3 regions of the Arthrobacter sp. NPDC058288 genome follow, and region 3 is predicted to be linked to each of the others. Evidence: riboswitches for the same ligand, from Rfam matches in the RefSeq annotation. Region 3 holds a riboswitch; each other region holds the start of a gene.
What was found. Region 3 has a riboswitch for S-adenosylmethionine ahead of ACFVWT_RS19570 (bifunctional o-acetylhomoserine/o-acetylserine sulfhydrylase). Riboswitches for the same ligand answer to the same signal wherever they lie in the genome.
Positions count from the first base shown of each region.

Region 1: linked by a shared signal. The riboswitch ahead of ACFVWT_RS12345 (DUF1737 domain-containing protein) and the one ahead of ACFVWT_RS19570 (bifunctional o-acetylhomoserine/o-acetylserine sulfhydrylase) in region 3 are both predicted to bind S-adenosylmethionine.
Region 2: linked by a shared signal. The riboswitch ahead of ACFVWT_RS04615 (aminotransferase class V-fold PLP-dependent enzyme) and the one ahead of ACFVWT_RS19570 (bifunctional o-acetylhomoserine/o-acetylserine sulfhydrylase) in region 3 are both predicted to bind S-adenosylmethionine.

Region 1 covers NZ_JBHVYH010000003.1:283,789-293,388, reverse strand. Annotated here, with positions in the region: gene ACFVWT_RS12365 (glutamate--cysteine ligase) at 1-299, shown strand, start outside; gene ACFVWT_RS12360 (hypothetical protein) at 328-651, shown strand; gene ACFVWT_RS12355 (O-succinylhomoserine sulfhydrylase) at 688-1,896, opposite strand; gene ACFVWT_RS12350 (rhodanese-like domain-containing protein) at 1,897-2,307, opposite strand; gene ACFVWT_RS12345 (DUF1737 domain-containing protein) at 2,304-2,615, opposite strand; SAM riboswitch class IV at 2,650-2,762, opposite strand; gene ACFVWT_RS12340 (NtaA/DmoA family FMN-dependent monooxygenase) at 2,995-4,290, shown strand; gene ACFVWT_RS12335 (aromatic amino acid ammonia-lyase) at 4,295-5,908, shown strand; gene ACFVWT_RS12330 (PLP-dependent cysteine synthase family protein) at 5,905-6,930, shown strand; gene ACFVWT_RS12325 (EAL domain-containing protein) at 7,184-8,224, shown strand; gene ACFVWT_RS12320 (DinB family protein) at 8,361-8,975, shown strand; gene ACFVWT_RS12315 (aminodeoxychorismate lyase) at 9,067-9,600, opposite strand, start outside.
Region 2 covers NZ_JBHVYH010000001.1:956,106-965,705, forward strand. Annotated here, with positions in the region: gene ACFVWT_RS04595 (fluoride efflux transporter FluC) at 1-59, opposite strand, end outside; gene ACFVWT_RS04600 (fluoride efflux transporter FluC) at 56-475, opposite strand; gene ACFVWT_RS04605 (metal-dependent transcriptional regulator) at 491-1,204, opposite strand; gene ACFVWT_RS04610 (class I SAM-dependent methyltransferase) at 1,236-2,009, opposite strand; gene ACFVWT_RS04615 (aminotransferase class V-fold PLP-dependent enzyme) at 2,080-3,501, opposite strand; SAM riboswitch class IV at 3,537-3,650, opposite strand; gene hisN (histidinol-phosphatase) at 3,868-4,680, opposite strand; gene ACFVWT_RS04625 (ribosome small subunit-dependent GTPase A) at 4,721-5,836, opposite strand; gene aroA (3-phosphoshikimate 1-carboxyvinyltransferase) at 5,826-7,208, opposite strand; gene ACFVWT_RS04635 (DoxX family protein) at 7,215-7,763, opposite strand; gene ACFVWT_RS04640 (sigma-70 family RNA polymerase sigma factor) at 8,145-8,927, shown strand; gene rsrA (mycothiol system anti-sigma-R factor) at 8,924-9,184, shown strand; gene ACFVWT_RS04650 (50S ribosomal protein bL37) at 9,297-9,371, opposite strand; gene ACFVWT_RS04655 (PadR family transcriptional regulator) at 9,454-9,600, opposite strand, start outside.
Region 3 covers NZ_JBHVYH010000009.1:8,002-17,601, forward strand. Annotated here, with positions in the region: gene ACFVWT_RS19530 (LysR family transcriptional regulator) at 1-681, opposite strand, end outside; gene tdh (L-threonine 3-dehydrogenase) at 837-1,883, shown strand; gene ACFVWT_RS19540 (glycine C-acetyltransferase) at 1,941-3,149, shown strand; gene ACFVWT_RS19545 (NAD(P)/FAD-dependent oxidoreductase) at 3,190-4,317, shown strand; gene hutI (imidazolonepropionase) at 4,329-5,540, shown strand; gene ACFVWT_RS19555 (histidine phosphatase family protein) at 5,551-6,231, opposite strand; gene ACFVWT_RS19560 (CPBP family intramembrane glutamic endopeptidase) at 6,365-7,132, shown strand; gene ACFVWT_RS19565 (VOC family protein) at 7,261-7,899, opposite strand; SAM riboswitch class IV at 8,060-8,174, shown strand; gene ACFVWT_RS19570 (bifunctional o-acetylhomoserine/o-acetylserine sulfhydrylase) at 8,232-9,548, shown strand.

The sequences.
Region 1 (9,600 bases), on a different contig from region 3:
CGTTCCGTCCCGCTCCCGCAGAGGAAGTGGTGGACGCGCTGGTGGACTATGTGGCGCCAGTCCTGGCGGAACAGGACGAGTTGGAACTTGCCCGGGAAGGCGTGCGGAGAATCCTGGGCCGGGGGACCGGTTCGGAACAACAGCGTGTTGCCATGCAGGAAGGCCTTGCCAGGACCTCGGACGCCGCTGCCGGGCTGGCCGCAGTGGTCGCCCACGCTGTGGACGTGAGCATGCGCCGGACCGAGGCCATCACCGCGCGCGAGAAGGCGCCCGTGCTGTTGCGCGTCCGCCAGTCGTGAACAGGTTCCTACTACCCCGGAGCGCGCCATGGAAACCGAATACGCAACAGTCACGGGACACGATGTCACCACCATCACCTGCGTCTGCGGAAACACCGTCAGCGACGAGGGGCTGATCCAGGCCAACTCCGAAGGCATGCCCGTGCACCTTGGCGAGGGAACTCCCGTCCCGCCCGGGCTGGCCGAGTGGCCGGGGGACGAGGACCTCTACACGCTGTGCCCGGCATGCGGGCGCGTCTACCATGACACCGTCATCGAAGAGACCGGAACCGCGCCCGTGGCTTTCACCGTGGACGTTGCGGCCGGCCCGATAGCCGAAGCGATCCGCCTGCACTGGGAACTGGACACCTGACGTTCGGCGGGGCAGGAAGAAACAGGTAGCCGTCCCTCAGATCTGCTTGAGCGCCTGCTCCAGGTCGCGCATGAGGTCGTCAACATCCTCGAGTCCCACGGACAGCCGGACCACGCCGTCGCTCAACCCGATCGCCGCGCGGCCCTCCGGCCCCATGGCGCGGTGCGTCGTGGTGGCCGGGTGGGTGATGAGCGTCTTGGCATCGCCAAGGTTGTTGGAAATGTCGATGATCCGCAGCGCGTCCAGCAGCGCAAAGGCTGCTTCCTTCGCGCTCCGGCCCCCTGAGGGCGAAAGCTCCAGCGTCAGCACGGTGCCGCCGGCCTTCATCTGCTTGGCCGCCAGCTCATACTGCGGGTGGGACTTCAGCAGCGGGTACTTGACCCAGCTGACCGCCGGCTGGTTCTCCAGCCATTCGGCCAGGCGGAGCGCGGAGGCCGAGGAATGGTTGACGCGCAGCGCCATGGTTTCCAAGCCCTTCGTCAGCACCCAGGCGTTGAAGGCGGAAAGCGCAGGCCCGGTGTGGCGCATCAGCTGCTTGACCGGGCCTTCGATGAACTCCTTGGTGCCGAGGATGGCGCCGCCCAGGACGCGGCCCTGGCCGTCGATGTGCTTGGTGCCGGAGTACACAATCACATCCGCGCCGAGCTCGCCGCAGCGCTGCAGCAGCGGAGTGGCAAAGACGTTGTCGACGACGACGGTCGCCCCTGCCGCGTGCGCCAGTTCGCTGACCGCGGCGATGTCCACGATTTCCTGCATCGGGTTGGACGGCGACTCGAAGAAGACCGCCGTCGTCGGCTCCGAAAGGGCGGCGCGCCACTGTTCCAGGTCCGGGCCGTCCACAAACACCGTTTCGACGCCCCACCGGGGCAGGATCTCGTTCAGGATCACAAAGCAGGAGCCGAACAGTGAGCGGGCAGCAACCACCCGGTCGCCGGCAGCCAGCAGGGCACCCAGCGCCGTGAAGACGGCGGACATGCCGGACGCCGTCGCAAAGCACGCTTCCGTGCCTTCAAGCAGCCGGAGGCGTTCCTGGAAGGTGGCGACGGACGGGTTGCCGTAGCGGGAGTAGACAAACCGTTCGTCCTCGCCGGTGAATGCCCGCTCGGCAGCTGCCGCGGATTCGTAGACGAACCCCGAGTTGAGGAAGATCGGCTCGGCGGTTTCCTGGAAATTGGTGCGGTCAAGTCCGCCGCGGACAGCCTGGGTGTCGGGGCTCCAGCCGGCGGCGTCGGGATTGAAGGTCACTTAGTTCTTTCCGAGGTTGGTGGGCAGGCCGCGGTTCTTCCAGCCGTTGACGGTGCGTTCGCCGAAACGGTCCGGTTCCCCTTCAAAGCCTTCGAGGACGTTGTATGCGGTGAACCCGGCCCGCGTGGCGGCGATTGCCGCGGCGACGGACCGTACGCCGGAACGGCAGAGGAACACCAGTTCGACGCCGGAGTCCTCGGGGGCCTGCTGCTTCAGCTGGTCGACAAAATCCGGGTTGGGGATGCCGCCGGGGAAGGTCCACTGGATGAAGAGGGGATCGTTGTCCGTGGCCTTGGTGTCCGGGATGCCAATGTGCGCCCACTCGCCCTCGGTGCGGACATCCACCAGGACGGCGCCCTGCTCCAGTTTGGCCCAGGCGTCCTGCGGGCTCAGGTCTCCGGCGTAGCTCATGCGTGGCCCTCGAAGCCTTCGCCCGGGAAATCGGCGTCGAACTCAAGTTCGTCCACTGCGGTTGCCACTGCAGCGTCCGAACTGGCGACGGCCGCTGGCAGGATCACGGCCTGGGCCACGATCACGCTGGTGCCGTTGAAGGTTGCCGCCGGGCCTCCGTGCAGGACATAGCCATCGGCAAGGGCCGCGGAGATGCGCTCGCAGAAGGAGCGGTCGTCGGGGCCGGTGATGAGCCGGTAGGCCAGCTTTTCCTGCGGCAGGGCCGGTTGTTCCTGGTCAGCGGCGGCCGGGTTGGCGGCCGGGGCCAGCGGTGCGGGTGCGTCGGACACGACGGATCTCCTTCTCTCACGCTTGCAGCTCGAATATCGATATGCCGAGTATTCACCTGAGGCACCCCGCCGCGGAAGGAGGGTTGCCGACCGGCCAGTCAGGGCTTGGCGCCGGTTCTCATTACTCCCCAAAAACGTAACACTTACGACGGCGGCCCGCACCGCCGTCGTCGTCATCTTCCGTAACGGGACACAGCCGAAAGCGGCGCCGCCTCCGCGTTTCCGGTGCCCCGTGAGTGACCCCATATTGCGGTTACAAAAGTCCATGCCGGGAGGATAATGACGGGAGATGAACCGCCGTAACGCCGGATGAAATCAGGCAGCTATGAACGAATCGAACCGGAATACAGTCAGTCCCATGCTGCACTTCGGTTGGTTCGTGGGTCACGGTTTCGGCGTTCAGGGCTGGGGCACGCCGGGGTACGGCATCGGGTACGACTGGAAGAAACCCGCCGTTTACCAGCACGCCGTGCGGGAATTCGAACGTGCGGGGCTGGACCTGTTCATCATCGAGGATTCCCTCACGGTGCCGGACACCTACGGCGGGACCGCTGAAGTGTCGCTGGCGCAGGCGTCCTTCGCGCCCAAACACGATCCGCTGGCCCTGGTGCCCTACCTGCTCTCCGCCACGGAACACCTGGGCATTGTTCCCACGGTGAGCGCGTCCTTCTACCCGCCGTTCACCGCGGCCCGCCTGCTGGCCACCCTGCAGCACTTCTCCAACGGCCAGCTGGGCTGGAACGTGGTGACCTCCGGCAGCGACCTGGCCGCGCAGAACTACGGGCTGGACCAGCAGATCGAGCATGACCTCCGCTACGAAAAAGCGGAGGAATTCGTGGAGGTGGTGCGCAAGCTCTGGCACAGCTGGGATCCGGACGCCATCGTCGAGGATGCGGACGCCGGGATCTTCGCGGACCATACGAAGGTTCACCCGATCAACCACAACGGCCGCTTCTTCAAGGTCCGGGGCCCGCTCAACACCGCGCCGCTGCCTGAGGAACCCGTCCTGGTTCAGGCCGGGGCGTCCCCGCGGGGCAAGGCATTCGCGGGCGGCAACGCCGACGTCGCGATCGGCCTGGCCAGGGGAGCGGACGGCATGAAGGCCTACCGCGATTCGATCCGGGCCGAGGCGGCGGCGGCAGGGCGGAACCCCGACGACGTCAAGGTGCTGTATGTCCTCAAGCCCGCCGTGGTGGGCTCCCGCGCCGAAGCCGACGAGCTCCGGGAGCAGCGCCGGGAACTGACGCAGCGCGACATCGACAGCCAGCTGAACTCCATCTCCTACCTTTCCGTGATCGACTTCAAACAGTTCGACCTCGACGCCACCCTCCCTGAGCTCACCACGAACAGCAACCAGGGCACCCTGGACCATTTCGCCAAGGCGGGCCCTCCCGGGTCCACGCTGCGCCAGCTCCTGCAGGCCCGCAGCGGCGGCGCGGGGGACAGCATCATCGGCACGGTCGAGGAGATCGCCGACTACCTTGAGGAAACCGGCGTCCGGGTGGGCGGGGACGGCTTCCTGTTCTCCGGCTTCGTTGATCCGGCCACGGTTCACGGCGTGCTGGACCGGCTGGCCCCGGTGCTGCGGCGCCGCGGGCTGCTCCGGACAAGCTATGGCGACGGCGGCTTCCGCCGGAACCTGCTGGACTTCTAGTGCCATGGGCGACGGCAGCGGCACCTTCCTGATCGGCACGGCGCACCTGCGCGCCAGGGACATCGCTGAAGCCGCGGCCGATCCGGCCGTGAAGTTCGTCCTGAGCGTGGACGCCCAGGAGCTGATCGGGCTCTCGCGTGAGGTGGTGCAGCAGGCCATCGATTCCGGCCACCGCGTCTACGGACTCAACACTTTGCTCGGCTCCGGGCGCGACACCGCTGTGGAGGAGACGTCGATCCTCGCCTACCAGGTGCAGGTGGTGCGGTACCACAACAGCGGCGTGGGGGACCTGCTGGGCGCTGATGAGGTCCGGGCAGTGATTCTGGCACGGCTGGTGGGCTTCAGCCGCGGCGGCTCCGGAGTCCGGCCGGAAACAGCCCGCTTCTATGCCGACATGCTCAACCGGGGCGTGGTCCCCGCCATCCCGCGCGAAGGATCCGTAGGGTCCGCCGACCTCACCCAGCTGGCCGCGGTGGCCGCCGTCGCCATCGGGGAGGGCCAGGCCGTGGGGTCGGACGGGCAGCTGGTGCCCGGCGGCCAGGCGCTGGCCGACGCCGGGCTGGCTCCGCTGGAACTGGCGCCCGGCGAAGCCCTGGCCCTGGTCAGCTCCAACTCCTATTCCATCGGCGTCGGCGCGCTGGTCCTGCACCGCATCCTGCGGCTCGCCGACCTTGCGGACACGGCGCTCGCGCTGTCGCTTGAGGCGACCGCAAGGCACGACGGCGGCGGCAACCTCAGCCCGTTTTCACCGGCTGTGCAGGCTGCCAAAGCCGTGCACGGGCAAGCGGTCACAGCGGCCCATGTGTTGCGGCTCCTCGAGGGCGGGTGGCTGGAGGACTCGGAGCGGGAGGTTTCGGTGCAGGACGCCCTTTCCTTCCGGGCGGCACCCCAGACCCACGGCGCCGTCCGGTGCCAGATCACTGCCCTGGAAGATGCCTTGGAAGTGGAGCTGAACGGTCGGGGTGACAACCCCCTCACAGACATCGGCTCCGGGCGGATGGTTTCCGGCGGCAACTTCCAGCCCATGCAGCTGGCCCTGGCCTTCGAGGCGCTGCGCCTGGGACTGGCCCACCTCGGGATCAGCAGCGAACGCCGGATCGCCAAGCTCTACCCCCCGCAGCGGCGGATCCGCCAGCGGCACCTCGAAGCTGCCACGAACGGAGCGCCGCTGGAGCCGGAAGAGCTGCCCGGGCTGCTCTGGTATTCGGCCGCCGGCCTGCTGTCCGAGCTCAAATTCCTGGCGGCGCCGGCAACACTCGGTGCGCCCACGCTGTCCGCCGACGTCGAAGATCACTCCACGCTGGCGCCGCTGGCACTCCAGCAGCTGGAGCGTTCCGTCGATGCTGCCGGGAAGCTGCTCGCCATCGAGGCGCTGACAGCGGCGTACCTGCTGGGCGGGGCGGAAGCGCGGGCGGTGCGACCGCTGGGACAAGGGACGGCCGCCGTCGTCGACAGCCTTTCCGGCCTGCTGGCCCGGCACCTGCCGGCCGCGGCGCTCGTGGACGAGGCGCGCGCTGAGCTGGACGTCCTCCTCGGCAGCGGCCTAAACAGTGCCCTGATCGGCGGCCCGGGACCCCATGCCGCCGGCAGCACAGAAAGGCAGCGATGGGCACCATGACGGGCAGGCACGCGGTCCGGGAGGCTGATGTTGCGGCAGATGCCGGCGCCGTCCTGGCACAGGTGGGAAACACTCCGCTGGTGCCGCTGGACGTCCTTGGCAAGGGCTTGGGCAGTACGGTGTACGTCAAGCTCGAATCCGACAACCCCGGCGGCTCCATCAAGGACCGGACAGCACTGAGCATGGTCCGCGCGGCTGAGCGCAGCGGTGAGCTCCGGCCGGGGGCAACCATTGTGGAGAGCACTTCCGGGAACACCGGGATCGGGCTGGCGCTGATCGGTGCCCTCACCGGACACCCCGTGGTGGTGGTCACCGGGGACACCATCTCATCCGAGAAGCTCGCCGCGCTGCACCGTTATGGCGCCAGGGTGGTGGTGACGGACTGGGCCGCGCCGTCGGAGTCGCCGGAGAACGCACGGGCCGTCGCGGCCCGGATCACGGCAGAAAACCCGGGAGCCTGGCGGCCTCAGCAGTTCGATAATCCGGCCAATCCGCTGGCCCACTACGAAGGGACAGCGCCGGAAATCTGGCAGCAGACGTCCGGGAAAGTGACGCATTTCGTGGCCGGGATCGGCACCGGCGGCACCATCAGCGGCAACGGCCGGTACCTGAAGGAAAAGACCGGCGGCCATGTGGAGGTGATCGCCGCGGACCCTGTTGGTTCCGTGTACAGCGGGGGCCCTCCGGGCGAGATCCTGGTGGACGGCGTGGGCAACTCCTGGCCGGAAGCCGAGTGGCCCAAGATCTTCAATCGCGGCATTGTGGACCGCTTCCTGCGCATCCCCAACAATGAGGTGTACACGACGGAGCACCGGCTGCTGAACGAAGAGGGGCTGTCCCTGGGGCCCTCGTCCGGGCTTGCGGTGGCTGCGGCACTCAGGGTCGCGCGCGCCGCGCCGCACGGCTCTGTGGTGGTGGCAATAGCGCCCGACGCCGGCAGCAACTACCTGAGCAAGGCCTTCAATCCGGTGTGGCTGGCCGATAACCACATCCATCTGGCCGCGGAATTCGTGGAGGATTAGCTCGCGTGCTTAGCATCACGACTCGGACACAGCTAGAGACACATAGCACGGTCTCGTTGTACGCTTTTGAAACGTTCGCGGTTCCCGCATCCTCTAATCAGTGCGCGGTGCAATCATGGACGGGTCCCGGGCTCAGCCGGGACCAGCACTTATAAAGGAATAGCCAATGTCAATGGATGAGACTTCTTTTCCAGCATTGACCGATGGAGAGTCGGCTGCTTTCCGGGGACCGCAGTCGATCCCGCCTTCGGACGTGAGTGATCCGACGATCCGTGGACAGGCGTGGGACATCATCGAGTCGGTACTGGATGACGCCACTCCTCAGAGCGAGTGGGCACGTGAGCAGCTGCGCAGCCGGATGGAATCGCACCCGGGTAATCCTGAACGCGCTCTCCTGGAGCACCTCATGGCCACCCGGAGCATCACGGACGAGCAGTCGGACGACTCCGAGGACGCCCTTCCCAGTCCCGACCTGCCGACTCCCGATGAGGACTACGGCAGTACGGTGCTGTTCACCCGCCGGAGCAGGCGCCGCATCGAGGCGATCCTCGGCGACAGGATGCTCCTCACCGCGTTCCAGCCCATCCACGAACTTCCCAGCCGGAACGTCGTCGGGGTGGAGGCGCTGACGCGTTTCGTCAGCGACGACGGCGCGAGTGCGGATCATTGGTTCAATGAGGCTGCTGCCGTGGGCCTTGGGACGGACCTTGAATTCGCCGCCCTGCAGGCAGCCCTTGTTGCCGCGGAACAGTTGCCGCCCCACGTGTATGTGGCTCTGAACCTGTCGCCAGCTACCTGCCTCGACCCCCGGCTCCGGGCGTTCGTGGAGCAATCCCAACTGGCCGTGGACCGGATCGTCATCGAGTTGACGGAACGGCTTGCCGAGCATGAATACGATCCCGTCGTGGCAGCACTGGCACCCCTTCGGTTGCGCGGACTGCGGCTGGCTGTCGACGGGGCGGGGGCAGGGTTCGGCTCGATGAGCCAGGTCACGCACCTCAGCCCGGACATCATCAAGCTCGACCGTAGCCTCATCGCGGGAATCGACCACGCCGCGGGCCAGAAGACCCTGGGCGCGGCCATGGTGGAGTTTGCCCGGCAAGTCGGCGCGGACCTGGTTGCCGAGGGAATCGAAACCCAGGCCGAGCTCACGGCCGTAATGGACCTGGGGATGGCCTACGGGCAGGGATACCTCCTTGGCCGCCCCTCGGTCCAGCCGCTCGACTGGGCCGCCTGGCGAACCTCTTCCGATCACGAAGCCTCCATTTCAGGGTCCGCCGGCCCCGCCAATTAGACGCTCTCTCAGTTCCTGCCGGTTTTTCCGGGACGCTCTCTCAGTTCCTGCCGGTTTTTCCGGGACGCTCTCTCAGTTGTGGCTGCCTGCAATCCTGCGCAGCACCGTTGAGCGAGGGGTGGGTATAGTGCCCGCTATGGATGACAAGGCAACTCTGCACCGCTACCTGCGCACGCGGCGCGCGGACCTCCTGGCCAAACTCGACGGGCTGGATGAGTACGACGCCCGGAGACCCCTGACGCCGACCGGCACCAACCTGCTGGGCCTCGTGAAGCATGTGGCCAGCGTGGAGCTCGGATACTTCGGCGAGGTCTTCGCGCGCCCGAGTCAGCGGAACTTGCCCTGGGACGCTGAGGACGCGGAACCCGACGCCGACATGTGGGCTGGTCCGGAGGAAACCCGGGAGCAGATCATTGAACTCCATCGGTTCTCCGCCGAGCACAGTGACGCCACGATTGACGCACTGCCGCTGGACGCGCCCGGCGAGGTGCCCTGGTGGCCGGAAGAACGCATGCACGTGACCCTCCACCAGATCCTCGTACACATGTGTGTGGAAACCGCCCAGCACCTGGGCCACGCGGACATCCTCCGCGAGCTCATCGACGGTTCAGCCGGCCAGCGGCCGGGCGACCCGAACCTGACGACGCGCACCCCCGCTGAGTGGGCTGCGCACCGCTCGCGGATCGACGCGGCTGCCCGCACGGCAGCGGATCATGTGAGAGAGCGTTTGGGTAAAACCGGCAGGATGTGAGAGAGCGTTTGGGTAAAACCGGCAGGATGTGAGAGTGCGTTTGGGTAAAACCGGCAGGATGTGAGAGAGCGTTCCGTGGGGGCGGCGGCAGCTATTCGATGGTGGCGAACAGCTCGTTGAGCTCGTCGGTCAGCTGTTTCCGGAGCGCGGGCGTGCCGATTTCCTTGCCGTCGATGTGGTTCACCGGAGCCAGCAGCCGGATACTGGAGATCAGCCACACGGCGTCGGCATCGAAGAGGTCCCTTGGCTCCAGCGGGCCGTAGCCGAGTTCCCAGCCCGCGGCTTTGGCGGCAGCAAAGAGCGCGCCCTGCGACGTTCCCGGGAGGATGCCGCTGTCCAGTTGCGGGGTGATGAGGCGGCGTACCGTGCGGGTGCCGCCGTCGCCGTCGTCGACCGTGTCAAGGTGCGCCAGCAGGACGGTGGACGTGGGGCCTTCGAGGACGCGGCCGTCGGAGGACGTGAAGATGACGTCGTCCGCCCCCTGGTTGTGGGCGTACCGCAGGGCCGCCATGTTCACCGCGTAGGAGAGCGTCTTGGCGCCCAGCAGCAGCCACGGCGCCCGTTCGCCCACTTCACTGTCGTAGCCGCGGTCCAGGAGGATAACGTCGATTCCGGTCTCGCGCTG
Region 2 (9,600 bases), on a different contig from region 3:
ATGGCAAACCTGAGCAGTCCCCCCGCAACGCCGAAGACGCCCACCAAAAGCGCCGTCATGAGGCTCCACCCGTCCGGTCGCTCAGGGCCTTGCCGGCTTTCCAGCCTGCAGCGGCCGCAGCAAGCCCCAGGACCAGGGAAAGTGCCAGATAGATCAGCCAGGTCACGTGCTGTCCGGACCGTGCCTGCTGGTCGACGGAGAACACCACGGCCGAGAAGGTGGTGAACGATCCCAGCAGCCCAGGACCAATCCCGGCTCTGAGCCAGAATGCGGTCCTGGGGCGCGCAATCCACAGGGTGGTGAGGGAGGCGAGGATAAAGCTTCCGCAGACGTTGATGGACAAAGTGGTCCACGGGATCGCCCCCGCCGCGTCGGGAAAGAGGAAACCCAGGCCGTAGCGGAGCTCTGTGCCCGCCAGCGCCCCGACTGCCACCGCCGCCCACGCCCGCCAGCCCGGGTTACTGGCGGCACTCATTCTGGCAGCGCCCCTTCAGGCATCCGCCAGCCGGCATCCGGCGTGGCGGGATTCGCTGTAGACCCATAGCGCTGACGAGACCTCGTCGGCGAGGTCGAATTCGCGGTCTGCGCCTGCGGAGCCGATCCTGACCACGAGCGCTCCGCCAAACGGTTTCCGGCCCAGCACTTCGATGTCGGCGTCCAGATCGATTTCCTGCGAGGAAAGGTAGCGCAGGAGCTCGGGATTGTCGTCGCTGATCCGGGTGATCCGGCCTTTGTGTCCCTCGTCGAGTTCGCTCATCCGGTGGGCGTGCGGCATGTGGACGGTGCCGTCGGCCGCCGGGATGGGATCACCATGCGGGTCGCGCAGGGGATTGCCGAGCTTGCCGGCCATCCGCTCGATGAAGGTATCCGACACGGCGTGCTCCAGCAGTTCGGCTTCGTCGTGGACTTCGTCCCAGCTGTAGCCGAGCTCCTGGACGAGGTACGTCTCAATGAGGCGGTGCCGCCTCACCATGGAGAGCGCAAGCCGGACTCCGTCGGACGTGAGCGTGATGGCGCTGTAGGGCTTGTGGTCAACGAGGCCCTGGTCCTTGAGTTTGCGGACCATTTCCGAAACCGAGGAATTGGCGACGCCGAGCCGGAGTGCCAGCTGCGAGGAGGTGATGGGCTTGTCCTGCCACTCCGTGAAGGAGTAGATGACCTTGACGTAGTCCTCTATCGAGGAGGAGGGGGCGCCGGTCTTCACGAGTTCAAGCCTACCGCTTTGGTTACGGGACTCATGCCTTGAACGCCCGCCACGTCTGGGTCAGGTAGGGGAGTCCGATAATGTCCTCGGCGGAGTATGTCAGGTGCTCGTGGAGGTACCAGTCAAGGTTGGCGCGGACTTTGGCCCGGATGCTTTCTCCGGCGGCGAGGTAGTAGCTGCGCGACTTAGCCAGTTCGACGATGTCCTTAGTGGTCACGGGGTCTTCCCAGCGCGTCAGATGGCTCTCAAGACCGGCGAACTCCGGCCCGATCGCGGGACGGAAATCCGGCTTGTGCACGTCGCCCGCATGCATGATCCGGGAAAGCCGGTGGACCCACGGCACGGATGTGTCCAGTTGGTTCCAAATCAGCCCCAGCACTCCGCCCGGGCGAAGAATGCGGGACAGCTCGGTGCTGGCCAGGCGGGGATCACACCAATGCCATGCCTGCGCAACGGTCACGACGTCGAACGCTGCGTCGGGAAGGCCCGTGGCCTCCGCGGTGCCCACGGAAGCGGGAACGCCGGGAAGCGCCAGCCGCAGCTGGGCGAGCATGTCCGGTGAGGGATCCACTGCGGTGACAGCCAGGCCGCGCTGTACCAGCATCGCGGTGTACTTTCCCGTCCCGGCCCCGATGTCAGCGGCGTCGGACGCGCCGGCTGTCCCGCCAACGCTTCGGAGCAGCCACTCTACGGAACCGGCGGGATAGCCGGGACGGACCCGGTCATAGTGTTCGCCGCCGTCCTGGAAACTCCGGCCGAGCTCGTACCGGCGCTGGTGGTGCAGTTTGGGGCCTCCCCGTGCCACGTGCAGTCTCCTTCGGGCAGGCTGGAATTCTTACCCCTCGAATTTACCGCACGCGCCGCGACGTCAGTCTTCAGTCCTCAGTGCAGGGTGCCGCCCCGGCAGTGCCGGGGGTGTTGGGTGCCCAGTCCGGGTAGCTGCGGGTGTCGTTGGCCGGCACCCAGCGGCCCGAGTCCACAACGTAGTCCCAGCCGAGGCCGGTCCTGCGGAGTTCCTCGATGCCTGCGAGTAGGCGCTGGGCGTCCTCCAACCGGGAACCGACGCCGAAGCTTGCCCGCAGCGAGCCGGACGGCAGTCCCAGCCGCTTCAGCAGGGGGTGGGCGCAGAAGCGGCCGTCGCGCAGGCCTACGCCGTGCTCCGCGGAGAGGTAGGCTGCCACAAGGCCGGCGTCGTAGCCAGCGACGGAGAAGTTGACCACACCGATGGTGTCCGTGGCGTGGTCGGTGTCGCTGAAGATCTGGTGGACAGTGACGCCGTCGATCTTCCGCAGTCCCTCGACGAGGAAGGACCGGATGGCCGTCTCGTGGGCGTGCCACAGGTCCTGGTCCAAGGCGCCGATGACCTGGGTGGCCCGGGCCAGGGTGGCGGCCCCAAGGACGTTCGGTGAGCCGCCTTCATGCCGTGCCGGCCCTGTAGTCCAGCTGACGGAGTCCAGCCGGGCCTCACGCACGGCTCCGCCGCCTGCGAGGTGGGGCGTCCCGGCGTCGAGCCAGTCCGGCCGGCCCACGAGGACGCCGCTGCCAAACGGCGCGTACAGCTTGTGGCCTGAGAAGGCGAGGTAGTCGACGTCGTCCGCGGCGATGTCGATGCGGCGGTGCGGGGCCAGCTGCGCCGCGTCCACAACGATCCTGGCGCCGTGTTCGTGGGCCAGTGCGGCCAGTTCGCGGATGGGAAGGATCTCGCCGGTGACGTTGGAGGCGCCCGTGACGGCCAGCAGGCTGATGTCACCCTGCTGGAGCTCGGAACGAAGATTCTCCAGGGTGGCGGTGAGCGTGGGGGCGGCAACAACACTCCGGTGCGGCACTCCCTGCCAGGGGAGCAGGTTGGCGTGGTGTTCGATGTCGAGGTACAGCACCTCGCCGGTGTGTCGGCCGTCGGCCACCGGCAGGCACCCGGCCAGCAGGTTCAGTGAGTCCGTGGTGTTCCGGGTGAAGATGACGGAATCGTCCGACCTGCCGCCCACGAACCCGCGGACGATGTCCCGGGCATTTTCATACACCGACGTGCTGATCTGCGAGGCATAGCCGGCGCCGCGGTGCACGCTGGCGTAGTACGGCAGGATCTCGTTGAGGTAGGCGGAGACAACGGACAGCGCCGGGGCCGATGCGCCGTAGTCCAGGTTCGCGTAGCGGACGTGGCCGCCCTGGATCAGCGGAGCCTGGATCTCCGCGCCGGTAACGGCTGAGAGGGGGCGCTGGGCGACGGTGAACCGCGGGTCCAGAAGGCCTGTAGCGGAAGAGGTTGCGGCATTTGCGGGGAAAGTGGCAGTAGTCATGGGGACCTCACTGTGAAGGGACCCCGCACTCCGGGGATCCGCGCTTGCCGGGTCCGTTCCGGACCGGCCTGGTCGTCACCCGGGGCACCCCACCGCGAATGGAGGGTTGCCGGCCAGCAAACCGGGGTTTAGCGCTGGCACTCGTGACCTGTTTCGAGATTAGGACATTCACCGGGCCGCGGGAAAGTCGCGGCAATTATTAAGCCCTTTGTTACGCGCGTCGGCAGAAGGGGGATTGCGCCGAATATAACGACGGCGGACACCCCCCGAGGGGGTAATCCGCCGTCGTTTATTCGGTCCCCGGTTGATATGCCTCCGGTGGACAAACCCGCGCCGAAACCGCTTGGCAGCGGGCCGGGTCGCGCGTCAGAGGAGGTCGTCGAGTTCCGGGTTCAGCCGCTTGAGGACCTCGGAATGAAGAATCGAATTGGTGGCCAGGGCGTTTCCGCCGAAGGGGCCGTCCACTCCTTCCAACGAGGTGAAGCGTCCGCCGGCTTCGGTGACAATCGGCACCAAAGCCGCCATGTCATAGAGGTTCAGTTCAGGCTCGCAGGCGATGTCCACGGACCCCTCGGCCACCATGCAGTAGGACCAGAAGTCACCGTAGGCGCGGGTCCGCCAGACTTCCTCAGTGAGACCCAGGAATTCGTCCAGGTTGCCCCGTTCCTTCCAGCCGCTGAGGCTCGAGTAGGAGAGGGAGGCGTCCGACAGCTTGGACACGTTGGAGACCTTGAGCCGGGTGGCGGCAGCAAGCGACCGTCCCATGTAGGCGCCCGCACCTTTCGCCGCCCACCAGCGTTTTCCCAGCGCCGGCGCGCTGACCAGTCCAACCACAGGCTCACCTTCATCCACGAGGGCGATCAGGGTGGCCCACACCGGCACGCCGCGGACGAAGTTCTTGGTGCCGTCGATCGGGTCGATGATCCAGCGGCGGGAACCATGTCCCGAACTGCCGAACTCTTCGCCGAGGACGGCATCTCGCGGACGGGAACGGGAGAGCTGGCCGCGGATGGACTCTTCAGCTGCCTTGTCAGCATCCGTTACCGGCGTCAGATCCGGTTTGGTTTCAATCTGAAGATCCAGCGCCTTGAAGCGGCTCATGGTCTGGGAGTCAACAGAGTCGGCCAGGACATGGGCGAGGCGCAGGTCATCGTTGTAGCTCGAAGCGGGTTGGGTCATGGTTCCAAACTACCGTCTCTGCAGCCGGCGGGCCGGGATGTCATGAAACGATGCCGAGTTCCTTGGCGTCCTGTGCTTCCATCCGGGGGTCTGTGCCGAGCAACCGCCGAAGGGATGCCAGGCGCGCCGCGCCGGACGGGCCAGCGTGTCCTTCGGCCACCCAGGCGTCCACACCGCAGTTGACGGCGGAGGCATCGTGCTTGCAGCCGCGTTCACAGGCATCCGTGCCGGGTTCGAGATCGGGGAACGAACGCAGGATCCGGTCCGGATCCACGTGGGCAAGGCCGAAAGACCGGATGCCGGGCGTGTCTATGATCCAGCTACCGGCGGGCGCGTCACTGATCCGCAGGGCAAGCGCGGACGACGACGTGTGCCGTCCCCTCCCGGTGACGGCGTTGACGCCTCCCGTGGCCCGCTCGGCACCCGTCAGGGCATTGACCATGGTGGACTTCCCCACGCCGGAATGGCCGAGCATCACGGTGACCTTGCCGTCGAGGTGGGCCCGCAGCTGCGAGACGGCGTCACTGTCCAGGCGGGCTGACAGCCCGTCATCGGAGCGTGCATCGATTCCGGAGGCCGCGGCGTCCGCAGTCCGGCTGATGATCACCGGAAAATCGAGGTGCCGGTAATTGGACAGGAGTTCCGTGGGATCTTTGACGTCTGCCTTGGTGACCAGCAGCAACGGCTCAATCCCGGCGTCGTAGGCCGCCACCAGTGCGCGGTCAATAAAGCCTGTGCGCGGCTCGGGATTGGCGGCGGCAACCACCACTACAAGCTGGTCCGCGTTCGCCACTACCGCCCGTTCGATGGGATCCGTGTCATCGGCGCTGCGCCGCAGCAGCGTGCGGCGGTCCTGGATCTTCACGAGCCGCGCCAGGGTGTCCGGCGCCCCCGAAACATCGCCCACCAGGGACACGAAGTCTCCGGCCACCACGGGTGAGCGGCGCAGTTCGCGGGCGCGCGCGGCAATCACCGTGCGCTCGTTCCCGCTGTCCTCGCCCACCACGGCCGTATAGCGCCCGCGGTCCACCGTGATGATCCGGCCGGTCACGGCGTCGTCGTAGCTGGGCCGGTCCTTGGTCCGGGGCCGCGAACCCTTCTTGTTGGGTCGGATCCGGATATCGGACTCGTCCCAGGAACCGGTGCTACGCCCCACTGGCCTGTTCCGTCTGCCGGCCCGGCTGTCGTGTCAGCATGGCTTCCCACAGTTGCGGAAAGTCCGGCATCGTCTTGGACGTGGTGCCGATGTCTTCCACCTCCACGCCGGGAACGGCGAGGCCCAGGATTGCCCCGGCGGTGGCCATTCGGTGGTCCGCGTAGCTGTGTACGACGCCGCCGTGGAGTTGGGCGGGCCGGATCACCAGGCCGTCGGAGGTTTCCTCGGCGTCCCCGCCCAGGCGGTTGATCTCCGTGACGAGTGCGGCGAGCCGGTCCGTCTCGTGGCCGCGGAGGTGCGCAATGCCGGTGAGCCGCGACGGACCCGTGGCCAAGGCGCACAGCGCGGCTACTGTCGGTGCAAGTTCGCTGGTGTCGGCAAAGTCCGCACCCGTGATTTCGGGCCCGCCGGTGACGGTGAGTGTGCCGTCGTCCAGCGTGACCGTGGCGCCCATTGAAGTCAGGATGCTGCGCCAAAGGTCGCCCACCTGCGTGGTGGGGGAGGGCCAGTTGGGAATACGGACCGTGCCCCGGGTCGCCAGCGCGGCGGCGAGGAACGGCCCGGCATTCGACAGGTCCTGCTCGATGCGGCGATCGAAGGCCCGGATGGGACCCGGCGCGACGACCCAGTGATTCGGGACGGAATCGTCGACGGACACTCCAACTTCCCTCAGGACGGCGACGGTCATGTTGATGTGGTCCAGGCTGGGGACCGGCTTGCCCACGTGCTCAAGGTGCAGGCCCTCGGTGAAACGCGCGCCCACCAGGAGTAGCGCCGACACGAACTGCGAGGAGGCGCTCGCATCAATGACCAGGTGGCCGCCCCGTACCTCGCCCGTGCCATCCACTGCGAAGGGAAGAGCCGACGGCCGGTTCCCGTCAGTGGCGCGAACCTCAACGCCGAGGGCAGCCAGTGCCTCGATGATGGTGCCCATTGGCCGCTTGCGCGCGTGCGGGTCGCCGTCGAAGACTGTCGTGCCGCTGCGGAGCGCAGCCACCGGCGGGACAAAGCGCATTACTGTTCCGGCGAGTCCGCAGTCGATCTCTGTATCGGACGCCGCGGCGTCCGGACTAAGGGGAGTGACCTCAAGATCGGGCCCGAACGAGCCGTCGCCGGGGACTTCCCTGATACCGGCTCCCAGTTGGCAAAGGGCCTGGATCATGAGGGCCGAGTCGCGCGAATGCAGGGGTGCACGGAGGCGGGAAGGACCATCAGCCAAGGCGGCAAGAACCAGGTACCTGTTAGTGAGGGACTTGGAGCCCGGGACGGTGACCGTGGCGTCGACCGGCGCTTCAGCGAACGGCGCCGGCCAGTGCGGCACGTCGGCCGCGGGTCCTGAAGTGGCTGGCTCGGTGGGGGCGGTGCCTGTCATTCGTTCCTATGCTTTCACTGCGTGGTCCACGGCCCTGCGGACAGCCTTGTCGGCCTTCTTGAGCTTCTTGGTGGTGGTCTTCCGAGCATCAGCGGCCAGGTGGCTGGCACCCTTGCGGGCATCGGCTGCCAGGTGCTCGGCCCGCCAGGCCAGGCTCGGTTTGCCCGCGGTGTCGACGGATGCGAGCAGCACCCCGCCGGTGAGAGTGACATTCTTCAGCAGCTGGGTGCGCCGCGCGTCGCGGCCTTCCTTGCTGGTGATGTCCGCGCTGCGCCACTCGACAAAGGCATTCAGTGCTGAAATGACCGCCAGTACCGAGGCAGCGAGCCGTGCCGACTTACCGAGGGCGAAAAGCACTCCTGCGCCCACCTGGGTGCCCCCGATGACGCGGGCCAGTACCTTTTCGTTCGTGGCGAAGGGAAGGGATTCCGCTGCCCGCCGCAGCAGGGGGGACAGCTGCGTCGCAGTGTCATCCGCGTTCTTTAGCTTGTCCAGCCCAGCGAGAACGAAACTGGAGGCCAGCATGGGGCGGGCGAGAATACGGACAAACGACATGAATTTCCTCCTGGGTGGACGAGCCGCTGAACTTCTGCGGGGGAACCGGTTCTAGTCTTGCACTTTTGCGGAATATTTGCCCGCCGGCCGTGGTTGTGAAAAGCAGGTCCTAGTAGGTCAGAGAAGGTACTTCCTCGCGCCCTCGGGCGCTGGCGAACGCCGTATGCGTCCGGTCAGGTGCGTCGGTCCGGGTGGCCGCAGCGAGGAGTCCGACACAGCAACGTAGGGCCGGATACAAGGACACAGAGCGGAGATGGAGCTTTGACATTGGTTAGGGACAGCGTGGAACTCCTTGCGCCACTGGAGTTCTCCAGGCGCGGGGACGAGCCCGGCGGACGCCCGCCGGGAGCTTCGCGACGCGTCACAGTAGACTTGAAGGCAATGAGCACCATTGATCCGGCCGTTGCGGCCATATATGAGGCTGCCGGAAACGACGCCAAGACCATCAGCGAGCGTCCGGCGCAAGCCGGGGACAGCAGGGACGGCGGGGTACGCCCCGACGCCGGGCCGGAAGCTGCAGAGCCGGAGGCTGAGGTCGACGTTGTCTCCGAGACCTCCGAGCAGCGCAGGCAGCGGTTTGAACGCGACGCCATGCAGTACGTCGACCAGCTGTATTCGGCTGCCATGAGGATGGCACGGAATCCTGCCGATGCTGAGGATCTGGTGCAGGAAGCGTATACAAAGGCTTTCTCGGCGTTCCATCAGTACAAGCCCGGAACCAACCTCAAGGCGTGGCTTTACCGGATCCTCACCAACACGTATATCAATCTCTACCGCAAGAGGCAGCGCGAGCCGCTGCAGTCGAACGCGGACACCATTGAGGACTGGCAGCTGGCGCGGGCGGAATCGCACACCTCGTCAGGGCTCCGCTCCGCCGAAGCGGAAGCACTGGACCACCTTCCCGATTCAGACGTCAAGCGGGCACTGCAGGCGATTCCGGAAGAGTTCCGCCTGGCGGTGTATTTCGCTGACGTGGAAGGGTTCGCCTACAAGGAAATCTCAGACATCATGAACACCCCCATCGGCACTGTGATGTCCCGGCTTCACCGCGGCCGCAAGATGCTGCGCGACATGCTCGGGGACTACGCCGCAGAGCGGGGTTTCAAAGCCGCAACCGAAACCGGCGCAGCGGCCGAAAGCACAAAACAGGAGAACAGGAAATGAGCGACTGCCAGGGACTGGGCGATTGCGACGACGCCCGGATGCAACGTATTTACGAGTACCTGGACGGTGCGTTGACACACAGCGACATCGCCGAGATCAAGGATCACCTGGACGGTTGCCCGGAGTGCCTTGAGGAGTACGATCTCGAATGCGTCATCCGCAAGGTGGTAAAGCGGTCCTGTACCGAGGCCGCCCCCGAAAACCTGAAGAGTGCCATCCTGGACCGGATCCACGCGATCCGCACTGTCGAGGCTTAGCCTCCCCGTGACGTCCGGCCAGCCGCGCGTTTAGGGCATTGACGGCGAAGGGCCCCGGAAACCATGTGGTTTCCGGGGCCCTTCGCTTTAAGCTCATAATCCAAACCGTAGCTTAGGTGTTGGGGCGCTTCCCGTGGTTCGCGCCGCCACGCTTACGGTCACGACGTTTACGTGCACGCTTGCTCATAGCTGGCCTCCTTAATCTTGGTACTCAAAAGAGCTGCCCTCAAGTCTCCCACATCACGCGACAGCCCGCGAACCAGGGGTGGTTAGTGACTGTCGTCCTTCAGGGAACTGCGAATCGAAATACGTGCCTGGTCCAGGACGGTCCGGATCGTTTCGAGTGTGACGGCGCGGATGGGCGCCGCGCTGGCCTGGACCCGAAGCTCCACCCGAAGATCGTCCCTGAACGCCTG
Region 3 (9,600 bases):
GTCGTTGATCCGGTGGACAATGTTCAGCTCGCGGCTGGACACCGCCGCGACGGCGGACAGCACGTCCGCGGGGGAGTAGCCGGTGTGGCTGGTCACCCACGGTTCGCCGACGACGTCGTGCGCCGTCAGGGTTTCCTTGCCCGCCAGCCGGTGTCCGGCGGATAACGCCACATCCAGCGGCTCGTGCGCGAGCGGGATGACGGCCACCCGCTCCTCCGGCCACCGCGGGCTGTGGTCCATCCGGTGCGCCAGCACCAGGTCATACCGGGCAGTCAGTGCGGGGAAGTCCTGCTGGGCAACATCCTCGTCGGACAGCAGCACCCTGGGTTTGTCCGGTGAGTCCAGCAGCCGGGCCAGAGGCGCAAAGAGTGCCTGGCCGGCGCTGTGAAAACCGCTCACCGTCACCGGTGCCACCGTGGAGCCGTGGTACGCGCCGATCGCCATCCGCGCATCCGCCATCGCGCTCACGACGGCGGCACCGGCGTCCGCCAGTGCCTGGCCGGCCTCGGTGAGCACCAGGTTCCGGCCTTCCTTCCGCGTCAGCGGGACGTCCACGCTGCGCTGCAAAGCCGCCAGTTGCTGGGAGACGGCGGAGGGGGTGACCAGGAGCGTTTCGGCCACCGCTTTGACGCTGCCGAGGGCGCCGAGTTCCCGGAGCATTTCGAGCTGATGGATTTCCATTCCCCGAGTCTATTGCTTAGATTTTTCTAAATCGTCGATTGAGAAGAATTCGGTTGTGCTAATGCTTCTTTGTGGTTCTAATGAAGGGAGCCAACCCCGCCGCACCTCTGCGGGGCGCCGCATTCCTGAGAGTAAAACCAAGAGTAAGGAAGCCAATGAAGGCTCTGTACAAGGCCGGCGCACACGCCGGGTTTGAGCTGGTGGACCGGCCGGAGCCGGAAACCGGCCCCGGCGACGTGAAGATCCGCGTGATGACCACCGGGATCTGCGGCACGGACCTTCATATCCAGTCCTGGGATGCCTGGGCCCAGGGCATGATCGAGGCTCCGCTGATCGCCGGCCACGAGTTCTACGGCGAAGTGGTGGAAACCGGCGAGGACGTCCGCGACGTCAAAGTGGGCGACCGGGTCTCCGGCGAAGGCCACATTGTCTGCGGCATCTGCCGCAACTGCCGTGCCGGCCGCCGCCAGATGTGCATTCACACCGTGAGCGTCGGAGTCCAGCGTGACGGCGCATTCGCCGAATTCGTGGTGATCCCCGAGACGAACGTCTGGGTCCACCAGGATCCCTCGGTCACGCCCGAACTTGGCGCCATCTTCGATCCCTTCGGCAACGCAGTCCACACCGCCCTGAGTTTCCCGCTCGTGGGCGAGGACGTGCTGATCACCGGGGCCGGTCCGATCGGGCTGATGGCCATTGCCGTGGCCCGCCACGCCGGCGCCCGGAAGATCGCCATCACCGACGTCTCCGCGCCGCGCCTGGAACTGGCCCGCCAGCTCGGCGTGGACCTTGCCATCGACGTCTCGAAGATGCGCGTCAAGGATGCCCAGCGCGAACTGGGCATGCGCGAAGGGTTCGACATCGGCATGGAAATGTCCGGGCATCCCACCGCCCTTCCGGAGATGATCGACAACATGAACCACGGCGGCCGGATCGCGATGCTGGGCCTGCCGAGCCAGTCCATCGACATCGACTGGGGAAAGGTGGTCACGCATATGCTGACCATGAAGGGCATCTACGGCCGCGAGATGTTCGAGACCTGGTACGCCATGAGCGCCATGCTGTCCTCCAACCCGGTGCTGCACACCAACATCTCGGCGGTGGTCACGGACACCCTGCCCGCCACGGACTGGGAGAAGGGCTTCGACGTTGCCCGCGCCGGTGTGGGCGGCAAAGTTGTCCTGGACTGGACCGTCTTCTAGACCTTGCAATACTTTCCGGCACCGATTAACGATTCACCCAGCTGAGGAGCACACCCCATGTATTCAGCCATCAAGGACCAGCTGCAGAACGAGCTGGACGAGATCCGCACGGCAGGCCTGTTCAAAACGGAACGCCACATCGACTCACCCCAGGCCAGCCACATCACGGCAGGCCGGATCGGCGAGGCAGGCGCCGACGTGCTGAACTTCTGCGCCAACAACTACCTGGGCCTGGCGGACCACCCGGACATCATTGCCGCCGCGAAGTCCGCCATGGACGAGCGGGGCTTCGGCATGGCCAGCGTGCGCTTCATCTGCGGAACCCAGGACCTGCACCTGGCACTGGAGGCGCGCGTCTCCAAGTTCCTGGGCACCGAGGACACCATCCTGTTCTCCAGCTGCTTCGACGCCAACGGCGGCGTGTTTGAGTCCCTCTTCGGGCCCGAAGACGCCGTCATCTCCGACGCCCTGAACCACGCGTCCATCATTGACGGCATCAGGCTCTGCAAGGCCCGGCGGTTCCGCTACGCCAACCGCGACATGGCGGACCTCGAAGCGAAACTGATCGAGGCCACTACGCAGGAGAACCCGGCCCGCCGCAAGATCATCGTGACGGACGGCGTCTTCTCCATGGACGGCTACCTCGCGCCGCTCGAAGCCATCTGCAACCTGGCCGAAAAGTACGATGCCCTGGTGATGGTGGACGATTCACACGCCGTGGGCTTCATGGGCGCCACCGGCGCGGGAACCCCCGAGCACGCCGGGGTGGGCCACCGCGTGGACATCTACACCGGCACGTTCGGCAAGGCACTGGGCGGCGCCTCCGGCGGCTACGTCTCCGGCCGGCGCGAGGTCATCGCCATGCTCCGGCAGAAGGCCCGCCCTTACCTGTTCTCCAACTCGCTGGCACCGGCCATCGTCGCAGCGACGCTGAAGGCCCTGGATCTCGTGGAGAGCTCCGCCGAACTGCGCTCCAAGCTCTTTGCCAACGCCGAATTGTTCCGCAACCGGATGGCGGAAGAAGGGTTCGACCTGCTGGACGGCGAGCACGCGATCGTGCCGGTGATGTTCGGGGACGCCGTGATGGCGGCAAAGGTGGCAGACCGGATGCTCCGGCACGGAGTGTTCGTCACTGCCTTCAGCTACCCCGTGGTGCCCAAGGGGGCCGCCCGGATCCGTGTCCAGCTCTCAGCCGCGCACAGTGCCGAGGACGTCGAAGCCTGCGTCCGGGCGTTCGTGGACAGCCGCGACGCGGTAGGAGCCTAAGGTACTGACGTGACGTCCTGCCGGGTGCAAGGATGGAGTCATGTCAGCAAATTACGATGTGGTGATTGTGGGCGGCGGCATTGCCGGGCTGTCCCTCGCCTCTGCCCTTGCCGCTAAATGCAGCGTTGCGCTCGTCGAGGCCGAACAGTCCCTGGCCTACCACACCTCGGCCCGCTCGGCCCGGCAACTGATTCCCAGCTACGGCCCCGTGGTGGTGCAGGAGCTGACGCTCCGCACGCTCGGGCTGATTGCGGCCCGGGACGCGGAGCTTCCGGAGCCTGTCCTTTCGCCGCGCAGCTTCATGCTGATCGGCGACGAAGAGACCGTCCGGGAAGAAGCCAGCGGGCACATGCACCGGATTTCCCATGCCGAAGCACTGGAGCTGTGCCCGGTGCTGGAGCCAGGGTTCTTCACCGCGGCCGGACTGGATACCGGTTCGTTCGCCTGCAACGCCCCCGTGCTGCTGGAAGACCACCGGCGCCGTGCCGAGGCGGGCGGGGTGGACATCATCACCGGAGCCAAGGTCCATTCCGCCCAGCGGCTGGGGTCCGGCTGGGAGCTCGGGGCCGGCCAGGAAGCGTTCCAGGCCGGGATCGTGGTCAATGCTGCCGGGGCCTGGGCCGATGAACTGGCCGTGATCAGCGGCGTGGAGAAGCTCGGCCTCCAGCCGTACCGGCGCACGGCGGCGATTGTCGACGTCGAACGTCCCCTCCCGGATTCCTGCCCCATGGTGGCGGCAGCGGACGAATCGTTCTACTTCCGCAAGGAAGGACGGGACGTGCTGATTTCGCCGTCGGAATCCGTGCCGAGCGGGCCTGAGGACGCGAAGCCCTACCCGGGCGATGTCGAGGCGCTGGTGGCGCGGCTCAACGCGGTGACCACCATGGGCATCAGGAACGTCAAGTCCGCGTGGACCGGCCTGCGCACCGAAGCTGCCGACGGCGTCCCGGTGGTGGGGTTCGACGCCGAAGCCACCGGATTCTTCTGGCTCGCCGGACAGGGCGGTTACGGTTTCCAGACCTCGTCCGGCATTGCTGAGCTCGCAGCCGACCTCATCCTGGCAGGGCCGTCGGCGGGGCAGGGCGCCCGGGACGAGGACGCCGGGCTCAGTCCGGCATCCCGGACAGCGGTTGCGCTGGCCGCAACCCGCTGGTCCATCCGGCACTGAAGAATGGACCCATGAGCACCCTGATCACCAACATTGCCGAGCTGATGACCCAGGACGCGGAGCACCGCGTCCTCAAGGACGCCGCCGTGGTGATCGAGGGGGAGCGGATTTCGTGGATCGGGCCGTCGTCGGCCGCGCCGGCCGCTGACGATGCCGTAGACGCGGGAGGCCGGGCGCTGCTGCCGGGCTGGGTGGACTCGCACACCCACCTGATCTTTGCCGGTGACAGGACTGCGGAGTTCGAGGCCCGGATGGCCGGCGAGAGTTACAGCGCCGGCGGCATCGCCGTGACCACTGGCGCCACCCGCGGGACAAGCGACTTCGACCTCACCAGGCTGGCCCTGGGCCGCGTGGCCGAAGCCGTCTCGCAGGGCACCACGTACTTGGAAACCAAGACCGGCTACGGCCTGGACGTGGAGAACGAAACGCGCAGCGCGCGCATCGCGTCGACTGTGGCTGACGAAGTCACCTACCTGGGCGCCCATCTGGTCCCCGCCGGGAACGACCCCGACGAATACACCGACCTGGTGTGCGGGCCCATGCTGGCGGCCGTCCTGCCCTATGTCGGCTGGGCGGACGTGTTCTGCGAGCAGGGGGCGTTCACCGAGGAACAGTCGCGCCGAGTGCTGCAGGCCTGCAAGGATGCGGGCCTTGGCCTGCGCGTGCACGGCAACCAGTTGGGAGAGGGGCCCGGGGTGCGGTTGGCGGTTGAATTCGGGGCCGCCAGCGTGGACCACGTGAACTACCTGTCCCGCGCCGACGTCCACGACCTCGCGGACAGCTGGTCCGGCTGGGAATCGGCGGCCGGCGCCGGAACGCGGGGGACTGTCGCCACGTGCCTGCCGGCCTGCGACCTCTCCACCCGCCAGCCGCTGGCACCGGGACGGGAACTGCTCGACGCCGGTGTGCAGCTCGCCCTGGCCTCGAACTGCAACCCCGGTACCTCCTACACCAGCTCGATGGCCTTCTGCGTCACCACGGCCGTGCTCCAGATGCGGCTCAGCGTCCACGAGGCCGTCCGGGCCGCCACGTACGGGGGCGCGCTGGCGCTGCACCGCGACGAGGGGAACGACGCCGACGGCGAACGCGCGGTCGGTTCGATCGCCGTCGGGCACCGCGCGGACCTCCACCTGCTCAACGCCCCCTCCGCCACCCACCTTGCCTACCGGCCGGGCATCCCGCTGACCCACGCCGTCTGGCGGGCCGGCGTGCGGGCGCGTTGAAACGCGGCCGCTAGAAGATCATGGGCGGAGCGTCCAGGACTGTCTCGTCCACGCGGCGGTCCTCCCACTGGCTGAACGGCTTGTCCAGTTCGTACTTGCCTTCATCCGTGCGCACCAGGGTCCGCACTTCGGCGTTGTCCGGGTTGTTGAGGGATTCGAAATACTCCACGGACCAGTGGAACCAGCGCATGCAGAACAGCCTCATGGTGAGCCCGTGCGTCACGAAGAGGGCGTTCGGGGCGTAGCTGGGCTTGGACCAGTGCCGGTGCAGTGTTTCCATGAAGGAGGAGATCCGGTCGTAGACATCGGATCCGGATTCACCCTCCCTGAACCGGTAGAAGAAGTGGCCGTAGGCGTTCCGGAGTTCTTTTTGGTCCTCGATGTCCCCGGCGATCTGGAAGTTCGCCCAGTCCTGTTCACGAAGCCTGGGTTCCTCGATAATCCGCTCTACAAGCGGTCCCAGATTGAGCGCTTCGAGAGTCTGGTAGGCCCGGAGGTACGGCGAGACGTAGACACACACCTGCCGGCCGTCCAGTTCCCGGCGGATCTCCTCGCCTGCGGCCCGGGCCTGTGCAAGGCCGAGTTCGGTCAGTGGTATCCGGTAATCGGGCACCCGGTTATAAATGGAGGTGTCGGCATTGGCGGCTGACTGGCCGTGCCGGATCATGATGATTTTTCCGGGCGCACTCATAAATTCCAAGCATAGGCCCCGGGCAGCGCGGCCACGTGGATGTGTTGCCCCCGCGACCAGCCGGAAGCGGCGGCCCCGACCAGCCGGAAGCGGCGGACAGGAAAGAACCAGAAAGGGAAGGCAAGATAGGAACATGCTGGTTCCCTCCCGCCGTCGTCTGCGGTTAGAAGTCTGGATTGTCCTCGGTCTGTCGCTAGGGCAGTCGGCCGTGTATTCGGTGGTGCAGTTGCTGGACAAGCTGACGCGGGCACCTCTTGCGGAGGGGACCTCCACCCTTAACCGCTCCCAGAGCAGCCGCGAATATTTCGACCTGACCTACCAGCTGCTGGATATTGTTTTCGCCCTGGTGCCGGTGGTGCTGGTCATCTATTTCCTCACCGAGCACCGGAAGTCGGGGGAGTCCGGCGCTTCGGCCTTCCGCAAACTCGGCTTCACCTTCGCCCGCCCGGGGAAGGACCTGCTGCAGGGGCTGGGCCTGGCAGCGCTGATCGGCATCCCTTCCCTGGGGCTCTATGCGGCCGGACGGGCGCTGGGCATCACCACGGCCATCATCCCCAGCGCGCTGGACGCCTATTGGTGGACCATCCCGGTGCTGATTCTCTCCGCCGTACGGCACGGGATCGTGGAGGAAGTCATCGTGGTGGGGTACCTGCTGGACAGGCTCGGGAAGTTCGGCTGGAGCATGCCGCTGGCCATCTTCGCCAGCTCCATGCTCCGCGGCAGCTACCACCTCTACCAGGGCTTCGGCCCGTTCATCGGCAACGCCGTGATGGGTGTTGTTTTCGCCTGGGTGTACACGAAGACCCGCCGCGTGATGCCCCTGGTGATCGCCCATGCGCTGCTGGACGTTGTGGCGTTCGTCGGCTTCAGCCTGTTCGGCAAGGCCATCGGGCTGGGCTAGCCGGCAACCTCTTAAAAGGATTCGGCCGCTATCGGTGGGTGACGTCGTTGGCACCCGCTGATAGCGGCCGAAGTTTGTCAGGGCAGCGCGCTGCCCGTGGCCCGGAGGGCCACACGGTGGAACAGGGGTTAGATGGTTACCGCGCCGGAGGCGGTTTCGAACGTGACGGAGAGGATTCCCGGCGTCCCCTTCGGGGCGACCCATTCAACAGCCACATCCTCCAAGGGCTTCTCGACCGGTTGACCGAGCCATTCCGTGACGCGCTCGGCCGAACCGGCGATGGTGAGGCTGGACATCTTAACGTTGCTCGGGTAGGCGTTGGACGGGTGAAGCTCCGGGTCGCCTTCCCACTTGAGCATGTACGGCACCTGCGGGTCTGCGATAAGGCCCAGGATGCCGATCTGCTTCCAGACAAGTTCGCGGCCGTCCGGGAACTTGCGGTTGCCGTTAACGGCCGAGCGGCCGAGGCGTTCTTCGAACGGTGCCAGGTCGTCCACTTCGACGCACCAGCCCATCCAGCCGCCGCCCGCTGCGGAGCGTGCCCGGACAGCCTGCCCGAACGGAGCTTTGTCGGATGCCGGGTGGTCCAGGACCTCCACGACCTCCAGGTATTTGTGCCCGGCCAGCGGGATAATCATGTTGCGGGTGCCAAAACGGGGGTGTACCCCGCCCTTCACGGCTTCGACGCCGAGGGCGGTTGCAATACGTTCGGTGGTGGCAGCCAAGCCATCTTGTTCACAGGCGTAAGAGACGTGATCCATGCGCATGCCCTCATCTTGGCACTTTGTGATGGAGCTCTCAGCTAAGGGTGTCCTTACCAAGATGGGACGTTATGGCGGACGGCCCCAAAGCCCACGAAATACCGCAGCCGACGTCCTTCGTCATAAACCTATTCAGACGGTTTGCTCCGCTCCTACACTGGGTCCAGGTCATGAGCGCCAGCATTGAGCCCCGGCTTGCTGGCCGGCAACCCTCGTTCCGCGGTGGGGTGCCCCGGGTGAGGACCTGGCCTCCGGCAACCGCCGGACGGCAAGCGCGGCACCAGACCCGGCCCGGCACGTGCGCCGGCCCCGGTGCCCTTCCCTAGAAGGAGCCTCCAATGTCCAATGCCTGGTCTTTCGAAACACGCCAGATCCACGCCGGCCAGGAGCCGGACAGCGCCACCGGCGCCAGGGCCCTCCCCATTTACCAGACGACGTCCTTCGTGTTCCCCAGTGCCGAAAGCGCCGCCAACCGTTTCGCGCTGGCCGAGCTGGCGCCCATCTATACCCGCATCGGCAATCCAACCCAGGACGCGGTGGAGCAGCGCGTGGCCAGCCTTGAAGGCGGGCTGGCGGCGCTGCTGCTCAGTTCGGGACAGGCCGCCGAGACATTCGCCATCCTCAACGTCGCCGAAGCCGGCGACCACGTGGTGGCCAGCCCCAGCCTCTACGGGGGCACGTACAACCTGCTGGCCCACACCCTGAAGAAGTTCGGCATCTCGGTGACGTTTGTGGAGGACCCGGACAACCTCCAGCAGTGGAAGGACGCCGTCCGGCCCAACACCAAGCTCTTCTTCGCCGAGGTGGTGTCCAATCCGCGCCAGGACGTCCTGGATATTGAAGGCGTTTCCGGCGCCGCCCACGAGGCAGGCGTCCCGCTGATCGTGGACAACACTCTGTCGACGCCGTACCTCATCCGGCCGCTGGAGTGGGGCGCCGACATTGTGGTCCACTCGGCAACGAAGTACCTTGGCGGCCACGGCAGCGCGATCGCCGGTGTAATCGTGGACTCCGGCAACTTTGATTTCGGCAAGGACCCGGAGAAGTTCCCGGGGTTCAACACCCCTGACCCCACCTACAACGGGCTTGTCTACGCCAGGGACCTCGGCGCCGGGGGCGCCCTGGGCGCGAATCTTTCCTACATCCTCAAGGCCCGCGTCCAGCTGCTGCGTGACCTCGGCTCCGCGGTGTCCCCGTTCAACGCCTTCCTTATCGCCCAGGGCCTGGAAACCCTGAGCCTGCGCGTCGAGCGCCACGTTGCCAACGCCGTGGGCGTCGCCGAATGGCTGGAGGCCAGGGACGACGTCGAATCCGTTGCCTACGCGGGCCTGCCGTCCAGCCCCTGGTACGAGCGCGGCCGCAAGTACGGACCCAAGGGCACCGGTGCGATCGTTTCCTTCAACATCGCCGGCGGGGCCGAGGCCGGCAAGCGTTTCGTGGATGCGCTGGAACTGCACTCGCACGTGGCAAACATCGGTGACGTGCGCTCGCTGGTCATCCACCCGGCGTCCACCACGCACAGCCAGCTGACAGCGGAACAACAGGCGGTGGCAGGGGTCACTCCGGGGCTGGTCCGTCTTTCGGTGGGGCTGGAGCACATCGACGACATCATCGCCGACCTCGACGCCGGGTTCCGCGCCGCCAAGGGCGACTGACGCGTATGACTCCCGGCGCCTCGACGCCGGGAGTCATATTGCTGTCACATTC